DNA from 3 places in the Peribacillus sp. SRI_006 genome. Region 1 is predicted to be linked to each of the others. Evidence: predicted binding sites of a transcription regulator. Region 1 holds the regulator's gene; each other region holds the start of a gene.

Region 1 (4,292 bases):
ACGTTTTTAAGACCTTCACGGATCATCGCTTGCGCAAGAACCGTTGCAGTAGTTGTACCGTCACCAGCTACGTCGTTTGTTTTGCTTGCTACTTCAGCAACCAATTTCGCACCCATGTTTTCGAATGCATCTTCCAATTCGATTTCTTTAGCGATCGTCACACCGTCATTTGTGATAAGCGGCGAACCGAATTTTTTCTCAAGAACCACGTTACGACCTTTTGGTCCAAGCGTTACTTTAACTGCATCTGCAAGTGCGTCCACACCGCGAAGCATGGAGCGGCGAGCTTCTTCACTAAATTTAATTTCTTTAGCCATTTATAAGTACCTCCCTAAAATTTAAGAAAATTTTCGTTCAGTTAAGTATGATGTATAATTAGCCGATTACAGCTAGAATGTCGCTTTCACGTAAAATTAAGTATTCAGTGTCTTCGTATTTAACTTCAGTACCTGCATATTTTGAGAAGATAATTAGATCGCCTTGGGCAACCTCTAAAGCAACACGTTCGCCATTTTCAAGGACACGGCCAGTACCAACTGCTACTACCTTACCTTCTTGTGGCTTTTCTTTAGCAGTATCAGGAAGAACAATACCGCTTGCAGTTTTTTCTTCAGTTTGAACTAGTTCAATAATAACGCGATCACCTAATGGTTTTAACAAGTGAAACAACCTCCTCATATTCTCTTGATAATTTGTTTCATGATTATTAGCACTCATCATCATCGAGTGCTAACACATTTATAATATTAAATAAACCGAGCCTTTTTTGCAAGTATCTTATTGAAAATTTTTTATTAATTTCTGATAAATTACGGGTATACTACTTTAGCATAATGATTTCCTAAACTTAGTCATTGAAATGTCATGTTAGGGGTACCTTTAAGTGGTGTTCTGCCCCAATTTTTGATACCATTTTGTAGTATGCGTTTATAGATTGTCCCCATGTCAGTAGCGTTCCAAGCGGATGGGTGACTATAAAAGGAGTTTTCATTTTTGAAAAAAGAATATTGGTTCGTCATCATCACTTATATTGCCATGCAATTATCCAGTATTGTCGGGGTACCCATTTTCATGCTGATCGGGTCTTATACCGGAATGCCGGCTGATGAACTCGAAGTGAAATCTGCAGCATACTGGATAGTTTTCAGTTTTCTCGCTGCTTTATTCCTGATTCTTTTTTTAATGAGAAAGGATATGAGGGAAAAGCTGGACACGAGAAACCAAACTTCCGTATCCATGTCCATATTATGGGCAATTGCAGGAGTGTTCATGGCTCTTTTTGCGCAAAGCATTGCCGGAAGCATTGAACAAATGCTTGGGGTGGAGTCTGAATCTGAAAATACGCAGCAACTCATTTCACTCATTTACAAAGTCCCCATGGTCATTTTCGTCACTTCAGTAATTGGACCTATATTGGAAGAATTAATTTTCCGTAAAATTATTTTCGGATCACTTCATAAACGCTTTAACTTCTTTATTTCAGCTTTAATCAGCTCAGTTATTTTCGGCTTGGCGCATGGTGAATTTGAACATCTTCTTTTATATACGGCAATGGGCTTCACTTTTGCTTTCCTTTATGCGAAAACAGGCCGCATTCTCGTTTCCATGAGCGCTCATATTGCGATGAACACGCTTGTTATCATCCTTCAAGTGGTATATCGGGAGGATATTGAGAAGATGCTAGATACTGCACAGGCCTTCATCGGAGGTTTATTATGAAACGTCAATCACCATTATTCATGGGCATCATTTATGCAGGCTTAGGGGCTCTTTTTACCGCTATCGCAATTCAAACCGTCAATTCTTCTGGATGGGGACTCTTTGCCTACATACTTGTCCTTATTGCGACTCTTGATTTTGGATCGGGATTACGCATGATCATGCTGCACTTTAAGATTAAAGCCGCACAAAAAAATAAGAAAAAATAAAAAAACGCTGCATAAATGCAGCGTTTTTTCATTCCTCCAATGCGGCTTCTTCCACTACCGGATAATGCTTCAGGAAGTAGATGAGCGACTGGAGTTCCACGGCCAGGTCAATGTGGTGGACCCTTATGGATGGAGGCACGGTCAGCCGTGCAGGTGTGAAATTCAATATTCCTTTTATGTCAGCTTTGACTAGACGATCGGTTATCGTCTGGGCTACCTGTGCAGGCACTGTCAATATCGCTGCAGTAATATTATTTTCTTGCAATAGTGTATCGATTTGATCCATATGGTAGATGGGCACATCAGCTATTCGCTTGCCGACCTTTTCTTCAGATACTTCGAAAGCCATTTCAATTTTTGTATTATTATTTTTCATGAAATTGTAATTTAAAAAAGCGGTTCCTAAATTTCCCACTCCGATTAAAGCGACTTTGGTCAATTCATCTTGATCAAGTGTTTTTCTGAAGAAGGATAATAAATAATTGACATTGTAGCCGTAGCCTTTTTTCCCAAGCGCGCCAAAGTAGGAAAAATCACGGCGAATGGTAGCAGAATCCACTTTTACGGCTTCACTTAGCTCAGCCGAGGAAACTCTTTGTTTGCCTGAGGAATGTAAGTTCTTTAAAAATCGATAATACAATGGCAACCTTTTGGCTGTTGCCTGCGGTATCTTTGGGTCATGGTTCATTGTTCTTCCCCGCCTTCACACATGCTTTTCAACTTAATCTCTATCTGTTCGTTTTACTTGCCTTTTATAATCGCTACTAGACACTCCGCCTGTTTTCTCCACTAAGAATGTAGGCCCGATCACCATTCCCTTATCAATGGCCTTACACATGTCATAAACAGTCAAGGCAGTCACGGATGCAGCTGTTAACGCTTCCATTTCCACACCTGTACTCCCTTTTGTCTTAGCTTCCGTTTCAATCCTAAGCCTATATCCTTGTTCTTCTTTTTCCCAATCAAAGGCTATATTGACCCCTTGCAGAGCAATGGGATGGCACATCGGAATTATATTGGATGTATTTTTGCTGGCCATGATTCCTGCAACTTGTGCAACAGCCAGTACATCACCTTTTTTCATTTTATGGTTCGTGACCAATTCATATATTTCATCATTCAATAAAATGCTCGACTGAGCCACTGCCGTCCGGGTTGTTTCAGGCTTAGCACTCACATCGACCATTTTGGCCCTGCCCTGTTCATTAAAATGCGTTAAGTCTCCCATTTAAGTAACCCCTCCTAAATCATACACTATTATTCCACTTTATGTAATAGCTTTTCTTTCAGCTTGGAACCAAGCTGTTGCCGATAATAACTAAAATACGTTAAACTAACAGTAATCAATTGAGGTGAAATCTATGATTTTATTACAAATCAATCAACTATCGAAATATTATGGAGCTGAACTTATTTTATCAAATATGAAGCTCGAAGTTCAAAATAAAGATCGAATTGCCCTTGTCGGCCGAAATGGCGCCGGCAAATCCACTCTGCTAAAAATCATTGCCGGGCAGCTTTCCCATGATGGCGGTGAAATAATCAAACCAAAAGGCGTCACCATCGGCTATATGGCCCAGGATACTGGATTGGAATCCGCATTGACCATTTGGGATGAAATGCTTACTGTATTCACTGATCTTATAGAGCAGGAAAAGGAACTGCGTCGCCTTGAGGCTGATATGGCCAGACCTGACATCTTTGAAAACGAAACGGTTTACCAAAAAGTGCTGAATGAATACGACACTTTGATGGTGGCATTCAAAGAGAAGGGAGGTTATCAATATGAAGCGGATATCCGTTCCGTATTGCATGGTCTTCAGTTTGCCGACTTTGACTATTCTACCCCAATTTCCACATTAAGCGGCGGGCAAAAAACAAGGCTTGCCTTAGGTAAGCTGCTTTTAAGGAAACCGGATATATTGATTCTGGATGAGCCGACGAACCATTTGGATATCGAAACCCTCTCTTGGCTTGAACAATATTTACAAGGCTACCAGGGAGCTGTCCTCATTGTTTCCCATGACCGCTATTTTTTAGATAAAGTAGTAAACCTGGTATATGAGATTTCCCGGAATAACATGAAAAAATACCATGGTAATTATAGTTCTTACCTAGAGGGAAAAGCGGAGGATTATGAGCGGGACATGAAACTGTTCGAGAAACAGCAAGGGGAAATCGAAAAGCTTCGCGATTTTGTCCAACGTAATATCACAAGGGCTTCCACAACGAAAAGAGCACAAAGCAGACGTAAACAGCTCGAAAAGATGGATGTACTGGACAAGCCGCAAGGTGATGAAAAATCCGCGAATTTTTCTTTCCAGATTGAAAGGCAAAGCGGAAATGAAGTACTCCACCTCCAGG
Region 2 (4,292 bases), on a different contig from region 1:
AGATAACCATCGAATTATACCCGTACAGGTTACGACGTGCAAATGTCGAAATGATTTCACTGTAAATACCGAAAGCTGGAAGAATAACTATATAAACTTCAGGATGTCCCCAAACCCAGAACAAGTTTGCCCAAAGCATATCGCTACCGCCATTGGCCATCGTAAAGAATTGAGTTCCGAATAGACGATCCATTGTCATCAACGCAAGTGCCACTGTCAATACAGGGAAAGCGAAAACGATAATAAAGTTTGTAATCAAGATAGACCATGTGAACATTGGCATTTTCATTAAGTTCAGGCCAGGTGCTCTCATTTTCAAGATGGTTACGATAAAGTTGATACCAGTCATTAATGTACCAATACCTGCGATTTGAAGTGAAATCGCGTAATAGTTCGAACCGACTGATTCACTGAAATCGTTACTTGCCAGCGGGAAGTAAGATGTCCAACCTGCATCAGGAGAACCACCGACTACGAAAGAGATGTTAAACAGCATTGCCCCCATGAAGAATAACCAGAAGCTTACTGCGTTCAGACGTGGGAATGCTACGTCACGCGCTCCAATTTGTAATGGTGTAACAATGTTCATTAACCCAATGATAAATGGCATAGCCATGAACAGGATCATGACGACCCCGTGTGTTGTAAATACCTCATTATAATGCTGTCCATCCAAAAGACCGTTATCTGGAATAGCCGTTTGAGCACGCATCATAAGAGCATCGACGCCACCGCGGAAAAGCATAAGCAGTGCTGCCAAGATGTACATGATACCAATACGTTTATGGTCAACCGTTGTTAACCATTCACGCCATAAGTAACCCCATTTTTTAAAATAGGTAATTCCGGCAACAACCGCAATCATGGTTAAACCAATGGCAACCATGGATGCATAAATCGCAGGACTTGGATGAGGTACGGCAAATCGATCAAAGTAATCCATACTTTTGTGACTCCTTTCAGGAAAATATTCCTTATCTTGTAAACCTAGTTGTTTTATCGAACGAAATTAATTCTTAGTGATTCATGTTGCTGTGTTCTGAATGTTCCTCGTGTGAATCCTTGGAATCATGTTCTTCAGTATCAGAAGATCCGTGGTCATGACCAGCATTTTCCCCTTCAGGAGCTGGTGAAAACTCTAAGTGAGTTCCAGTGTATGTGGATTGTCCCACATGACCAGGTTTTAATAATTCATTGAATTTTTCCTCAGTAATCGGTTTAGCAGTAGCTTTAATTTCATCTACCCACTTATCGTAATCTTTTGCTGACAATGCATTAACGTTGAACGTTTGCTGAGCAAAACCTGAACCACTGAAGTTTGAATTTCGACCCATATACTCACCTGGTACATCAGCTGCTAAGTGCAACGTATTAACCATGTCCGACATCGCGTATTTTTGTCCTCCAAGTTGCGGAATCCAGAAACTTGAGATTGGACCGAATGAGTAAAGTTTAAATTCGATTGGTCGGTTAGTCGGTATAAACAGATAGTTGACCGTTTCGATATCTTCTTCCGGATAACTAAAATGCCACTTCCAGTTGGAAGATGAAGCGTAAATAACTAAAGGTTCTTGATCTCCGTATCCTTTAGGTGTTGCCTCAACTTCATTTGTTGTTTTAACAGTAACAACGGATAGGAAAGCGACGATTATAATTGGGATCGCAACCCAAATTATTTCAAGAACCTTACTTCCTTCAATATGAGGCGGTTCATAATCATCACGTTGTTTGGAAGCACGATATTTCATTATCATGAAGATATACAGTACCATAACGACAAGGACGACAAAGGCCATTGTCCATATCGAAATCATAATAACATCTGCTTGTGTTGCAGCTACTGGCCCTTTAGGGTCCAAGACCATTAATGGGTTATCGCAACCGGTTAGCACAGTGGCAATAGTAAAAAGTATAGTTAATAGAGCCCATTTTATTTTCATAGTACTACCCCTTTCTTACATAATAAAATTCCAATTGGTAATTATTCGGACAAAGTGTTACCATGTTCACAAACCCCGACATACCAATATTAATCCCAAGTCTAAAAAAAGACAATACAAAGTGACATCTGTCACATAAAGTTCAATAAAGAGCAGTAAGAAGATGGTAAATGAACGGAAATGTTCGAAAATCTTCAGCAAATGAAATATAATAATTGTTTAATAACATACCTATGGAATTCACTTATCATTACAGGATTGCATATATTACCGGTCCACTATCCATTTATTATTACTCTAATATAATGAAATGAAAATTTCACATTATATTCTCCGTGTTTATTGCCTCAACCTCCCTCAAGAATATGAATGATATTACCTATCCTGTCAAGTAGGTATTTATCGTTGGAAAACATGATTTAAAACGGATTTTTCACACTCGGACAGGGAAGTTGGTAAATGGTAGCCGCATTGGATATGATGTTGAATCCATGCTTCCAAACTCTATTGATCCAACACTGGTCAATATTATATGTATATAAGGAAACAACGAGTGGGTAAATTGGGCTCTTTCTCCTTGCAATACTTATTGCCCTTTCAGTATTCCTAACTAGCCGTTTACCAGTAGTCATAAGTGAAATAATTCAGGGGTCGGCCAAACTTGTTGCAACTAGTGATGTTTATCGGTAAGCAGGACAGGTCTGAATTACAGAAAAGGACATTTGGTTGTTCAATAAACTCCGCCTTTGTAACCCACCTCATTGAATGAAACTTCAAGTAAAAGTGCAAAAAAAACCACAAAAAAAGGACTTTTAAAAAATGTCCTTTTCTCGTGGATATAGTTTAAAGTTAGAACTTCCTGCGTTCGGGCAGTTCGGTTTGGATATCCGAGCACATCGTGTGTATTCCATTAAATGAAAGGGTTGGTCATATTTTTGATACATAACGAGCGCAGTATATTGTATTGAATTAAAAAGTAGCCAACTGATAATTAATCCAAGTCCTCCACATAATGAAAGCGCATTCAATCATTCGGATCACTTTGACTCAAATTCTTTAGACAGGCGTTCATCCATGTTAGTAAATCTGATGATAGAATGCTCATTATGCTATATTCCTCGTTTTAGTTACTGAATTCTGTACTTCTTTTTGTTTGAGTGTTAGCCTTTGACTTCATTTTTATGATTTTAGTCGTTTCCGGTACAATTCTTTCACCTTTATGTGTTTTCATTACCATTTCTTCTGTCAGGACAAAAAATATACCAACTAGAAAAATTGCAGCTGCGCTTAGTGTGATGGCGATTCCAACGGAGGTAAATATATAATCTTTATTGTAATCGCTTACAATGAAACTTAAAGCAAAAATAATAATTCCGATTACACAACCTGTGCCCGATACCCATTTCACTGCATCTAAAATCTTCTGATTAGCTTCCATAATTTCATCCCCTTTCTTTCTATTTTATGACATTTCACAAATTTGTCAAATCTTTTCTATATTTTAACATATTCACAATGGAAACCTTGACAAGTAGAACACGCTACTATTAGCTTTTAGGTATTAAAGACTATATGAAGAATCTAAAAAACAGTGCAAATACACTATCTATTTTTCCGATATTAACCTTGTGTTTACTATTAAAAACTTCTAAATAAAAGGCCCCTGATGAATGATCAGGGGCCTTACCTCTTTCTATGGTTTTTGCAAGGTTATCGTTACCGTTTTCTCTTCAGTACCTCGGTATACTTTAATTTTTACTTTATCGCCGATTTTCTTATTTGTATATAAGTATTTCCTTAATGCTGCGGAAGTATTTATCTTCGTTCCATCAATCTCAACAATGATATCCTGTTGCTTTAGCCCTCCATTCGCCGCAGCCGATCCCGCTTCTATACTCGTCACCATTACACCGGACTTTACGGCTTCAGGAACATTTTGAATGTAATATTGCGGCAGTTCTTCCATACTGGCCAAGCTGACTCCTAAATATGGACGTGTGATTTTTCCATTTTCAATCAGTTCCGTAACAATCGGAATCACATCATTACTTGGTATGGCAAACCCTAAGCCTTCCACACCGTTTTCAGAAATCTTCAGACTGTTTATGCCGATCACTTCCCCAGCGGTGTTGATCAATGCACCGCCGCTATTGCCAGGGTTGATTGCTGCATCGGTTTGAAGGACATCAAGTGCCCACTCCCCGTCCGCGGTATCGACTGAAATGGTGCGTCCGTTGGCACTGACGATTCCTTGTGTAACCGATCTTGAAAAATCAAGTCCAAGTGGGTTGCCAATTGCCAATACCTCTTCACCTGGACGCATGCTATCAGAATTCCCGAATTTAATTCCCT
Region 3 (4,292 bases), on a different contig from region 1:
TGACATCATTGTTCGTTTAGCGCTTGATTCCGAATATGAGAGAGTGACAGGAGGATACTTTAATGTTGGAACTGGAGATAAAATTGATCCGATATATCCAGGAAAAGATGTTTCTATGCAGCAAAGTTTGTGGAATGATACCAAAGAATTATTATTAGAGTATATAAAATGATTTACTATTCTTCAATGAAGTTACATTTTCCTAAACGGAAATGTATATGGGAATTGGTTAATGCGATTCCAATTTAGACAAATAGTCTTTTATTATACAACTAGTGCTGAAACTTTAGTAAATTCAAGTTCAATTTCACTTCCCGTATTTCTCATTTCCAAACTTTTATTACGTTTGTTATTGAACTAACCTCCCTCAATAAACTAAACACAATCTCACGATTGCTTTAGAATTCTTAGGATTTCATAGTCATATCATTAACCGTTATCTATGTAAGCTCGGCATTACTCCTCTAGGATAGGGATTTATCGAAAAAAGTGTATGCTAAACTAGCCAATCATAGGAAAAAATTGGTTTAAGCAATGTTATGATCGCACTATAGGATATCAATGTTTCATGGAGGTCCACCCTCCCATGTCTCACAGAATCGATGCTCCTACATTCCTTCGTTCAACCTTTCAATAAGGGTTGCTGCAGCACCCCCTTATTCACTCCTGAAGCACCATTTGCTACTAGACAGAGCATGGCTGCCTGTATAGGTTTGAATCCCAATGCAACTAATAGAAAGGCACAGATTGCAATCGGTAGATTGAATATCTTTAAGTGTTTTAACAGAGTGTGCAAACTTTTCTTTTTCGCTCTCATTTAGTGAAAGCTCCACATTATTTTTTGCACCTGTACGATTAATTACAGTTGGAGTATCAACATGAACATTACTTTGACCATATTGGCCTTCAAACAACGATCCAACTAGTAAGTATCTGGAATAAAAATGCCGATACACCTATGCTAATGATTAGAGTAAGAAGGGCTGTGATAATGCCCTTCATTTTAAATACAGTCAGACCCAATAGAAAGGAATATGACAGGAAAGGCCGCAACCAAGGCTGATAAGTACGTGTTATTCAATGGATTATAATCTTGAATCCACATGATGCTTTCTTCTTTCTATTTAATGTTATAATTTTAATTCTTCAAAATGAGGCGCCAAAATGTCTTTTAAGACATAAGCACTGTGTTGGAAATTCTGTTGTTCTTCTTCATTGAGTTCTAATTCGACAATTTCTCGGATTCCACTACGATTAATGATTGCTGGAACACCCATGTACACATGCTTTTCACCATACTGGCCATCCAGATGAGCAGAGACAGTTAACACGCTATTTTCATTGTGGAGAATGGCTTTTGTAATTCGCACAAGTCCCATAGCGATGCCATAGTAAGTAGCACCTTTTCCTTCAATGATTTTATAGGCTGCATCACGTACATTAATAAAAATCTCATCTAAGTCTTCTTTTTTATAGTGTTCTTGGCGTTCAATCATTTTCAAAACGGGAATACCACCCACGTCTGCAGAACTATAAACAGGTAGCTCGCTGTCACCGTGTTCTCCGATGATATACGCATGCACATTTTTCGGCGCGACTTTAAAGTAATCACCTAGTAGGAAACGGAAACGAGCTGTATCAAGAATGGTACCAGATCCAATGACTCGTTCTTTAGGTAACCCACTATAATGCGATGTTGCGTATGTTAAGATGTCAACGGGATTGGTTGCAACAAGAAAGATGCCATCAAATCCACTAGCCATGACATTCTCGACTATTGTTTTAAAAATCTTCAGATTTTTATCCACAAGGTCAAGGCGTGTTTCTCCTGGTTTTTGGTTCGCTCCTGCACAAATTACAACTAAATCTACATCTGCACAATCTTCATACTCTCCAAAGCGAATATTTGTCGGATCTGGAGCGAAAACTTTCCCATGATTTAAATCCATCACATCACCAATTGCTTTTTCTTTATTTAAATCAATCATAATCAACTCATCTACAATTCCTTGGTTCATAAGAGCAAAGGCGTAGCTTGAGCCTACAAACCCTGTTCCAATTAATGCGACACGGCTTACTTTTTCTTTTGTCATAGGTTTTTCATCCTTTCATCTCATTAAGTTTTCAAAAGGACAATATTGTTTGTGAAAAATTTCACAAATTAATGATACATCACTTTTTTCCAATTTACAATCCATTTTCAAAAAAAATGTGTTTTTACAAAGGCTACTAAACTGCATAAATTTCTCTGTAAAGCTACTCAGTTTCTATCTTTAACGCTCTCCCTTTAACCTCTAACTTTTTGCATCAATTATCTGTTTAATAATTTCTATGCTTTTAAAATCCTTTGGACGAAGTCTTCTTCCTGTTCCTTGTTCGTAAACTCTTTTTTCCTCAAGTAATTGGTATGGGTTTAGAACATTTATTGATACACCTCTTAAATTATAAAGTTCCAATGGCAAGGCATCTTTCCTCCATACCCAATCTGGAAAACCGTTAGCGACTATATCGCCATTATCAGAATACCGAACAAATACAAAACTCACATCGACATTGTTTTTGAGGAAATCGGTTTGAAACTCTCCTACAGGCTTTATTTGAAAACCAGCATTAACAAGAGCCTGTTCCAAGTGCTCACGATAATGTAACCAAGTAACTAAATCAATATCAGTATGTGAACGAGTAATCTTTCCAAGAAGAAAATCTATCGCCCATCCGCCTCGTAGCCACAGGTTAAAATTAAGTGATAAGCAAATTTCATTTATTTCAAGAAGTATATTTAATTGTGATTTGCCTGTATCATTTTCTCCGGTAACATTCTTACAATCCATCCTCATACACACCCTTTATGTACTAAGATTTTAAGCATTACCTTATTCTGCATAAGGATTGCAAAATCCTTCTTCAAAAAACCTGCCCCGTTAGTTGCATATAGAAAGAGCTGCCTTAAAGACAGCTCTGATCTTCAGTTAACGCACCCGTTTGTTCAATAGCGTTATTGTAGAGTTGATACAAACTTGACGTAAAATGTGTAATTCAAGGAAGTATTAATGAGAAGGCTTTTTCTCCAAAATACTTTTAAAACTTTTTCTGTAACAAAACAACAAATAACTATACATGATTACAATTATTACTGCTAAAACAAGTAACGAATGATCAAGGATCAAATGAAGTAAGAAAATGTTGGCTACAATTGGACCCAATATTGCAAGTGCTAATGGGACAAATCGATTACTTAAAAGTAAAACTCCACAAACAATCTCTAAAAACTTTTCAAATATTAATAGATATTCAAATTTGAATAATGCCATCGCTTCGGGGCTAGTAGCAATAAATGGTTCAAAGTCAAAAATGACAAAATAACCGTTTAGACCTGCAATAAGGAAGATAAAACCTAAAAATATTCTGGAGAGATGTAAAAGGACTTTATTCAACCTGCACACCACCAATTTGATTTTAGTTTTAATTCTAATTTTATTATAGTTGGTTACTGCGCAGTACGATAAAACTTTGTACTAATGCAACTAACCCTCCCCTATAGTTGCATAAGAAAAAAAGCTGTCTTAAAGACAGCTCCGATCTTCAGCTAACGCACCGTTAGTTCATTAAGGAATTGATTCAATACTCAACTATATTTAGCCATTGACCATCAGGTTTATCATTTATCTCAAATAAATAGACACCAAGCTCTTTAATATTGCCGTTTCTCTAGCAGCACATGCGAATGCACGCACAAAGAAACTCTTCTTTCTTTTTATAGCGATGTCCCCTGTAACATTTTAAAAAGTCGGCTCATACATTTATGAATATTTTCATTTTTGGTATTATCAATCCATGCACATCCTACTGAACCTCATTACACAACCGACCGATATTCTCGACTTCAACAACGACTTCATCCCCCGACTTGATCGGGCAGCTGCCAGATGGTGAACCCGTGGCCAAAATGTCACCGGGCTCCAGTGTCATTACCTGTGAAAGCCAGCTGATTAAAAATGGAATGCTTAGAGACATTTCATTGGTATTTCCGTCTTGGACAACGCGGCCGTTTAAAGTGGTCACAATCCTTAAGTTTGTAGGATCTGCCCCGGTAACGATGCATGGTCCCAAAGGTCCGAACGTATCAAATCCTTTGCCCCGCGTAAACTGTGGATCTTTTTTTGTAAGATCTCTTGCTGTGACGTCATTAAATATCGTGCAACCAAACACATAATCAAGCGCATCTTCTTCTTTAATGTTTTTTCCTCGCTTTCCAATGACCAGGGCCACTTCCCCTTCAAGTTCCACTTGGT

What was found. The regulator Rex, encoded in region 1, represses fermentation and respiration genes when NADH is low (regulators of the CRP and FNR family bind a similar motif). The targets are predictions, from matches to a motif close to TTGTGAAATATTTCACAA.
Region 2: qoxA (cytochrome aa3 quinol oxidase subunit II) is a predicted target of Rex. The motif match lies at 2,060-2,077, and genes of this name have one in related genera.
Region 3: AC2YHV_RS19740 (L-lactate dehydrogenase) is a predicted target of Rex. The motif match lies at 2,143-2,160, and genes of this name have one in related genera.

What each region holds. Positions count from the first base shown of each region.
Region 1 is NZ_JBYCZT010000021.1:4,388-8,679, reverse strand. Features, by position in the region: gene groL (chaperonin GroEL) at 1-317, opposite strand, end outside; gene groES (co-chaperone GroES) at 376-660, opposite strand; gene AC2YHV_RS24350 (CPBP family intramembrane glutamic endopeptidase) at 994-1,719, shown strand; gene AC2YHV_RS24345 (YdiK family protein) at 1,716-1,928, shown strand; gene AC2YHV_RS24340 (redox-sensing transcriptional repressor Rex) at 1,957-2,616, opposite strand; gene moaC (cyclic pyranopterin monophosphate synthase MoaC) at 2,650-3,156, opposite strand; gene AC2YHV_RS24330 (ABC transporter ATP-binding protein) at 3,290-4,292, shown strand, end outside.
Region 2 is NZ_JBYCZT010000003.1:113,048-117,339, reverse strand. Features, by position in the region: gene qoxB (cytochrome aa3 quinol oxidase subunit I) at 1-943, opposite strand, end outside; gene qoxA (cytochrome aa3 quinol oxidase subunit II) at 1,017-1,940, opposite strand; gene AC2YHV_RS04835 (hypothetical protein) at 3,064-3,378, opposite strand; gene AC2YHV_RS04830 (S1C family serine protease) at 3,634-4,292, opposite strand, start outside.
Region 3 is NZ_JBYCZT010000013.1:163,905-168,196, reverse strand. Features, by position in the region: gene AC2YHV_RS19755 (SDR family NAD(P)-dependent oxidoreductase) at 1-172, shown strand, start outside; partial or broken gene AC2YHV_RS19750 (L-lactate permease) at 665-766, opposite strand; partial or broken gene AC2YHV_RS19745 (hypothetical protein) at 825-956, opposite strand; gene AC2YHV_RS19740 (L-lactate dehydrogenase) at 1,131-2,093, opposite strand; gene AC2YHV_RS19735 (nucleotidyltransferase domain-containing protein) at 2,295-2,831, opposite strand; gene AC2YHV_RS19730 (DoxX family membrane protein) at 3,048-3,434, opposite strand; gene AC2YHV_RS19725 (fumarylacetoacetate hydrolase family protein) at 3,844-4,292, opposite strand, start outside.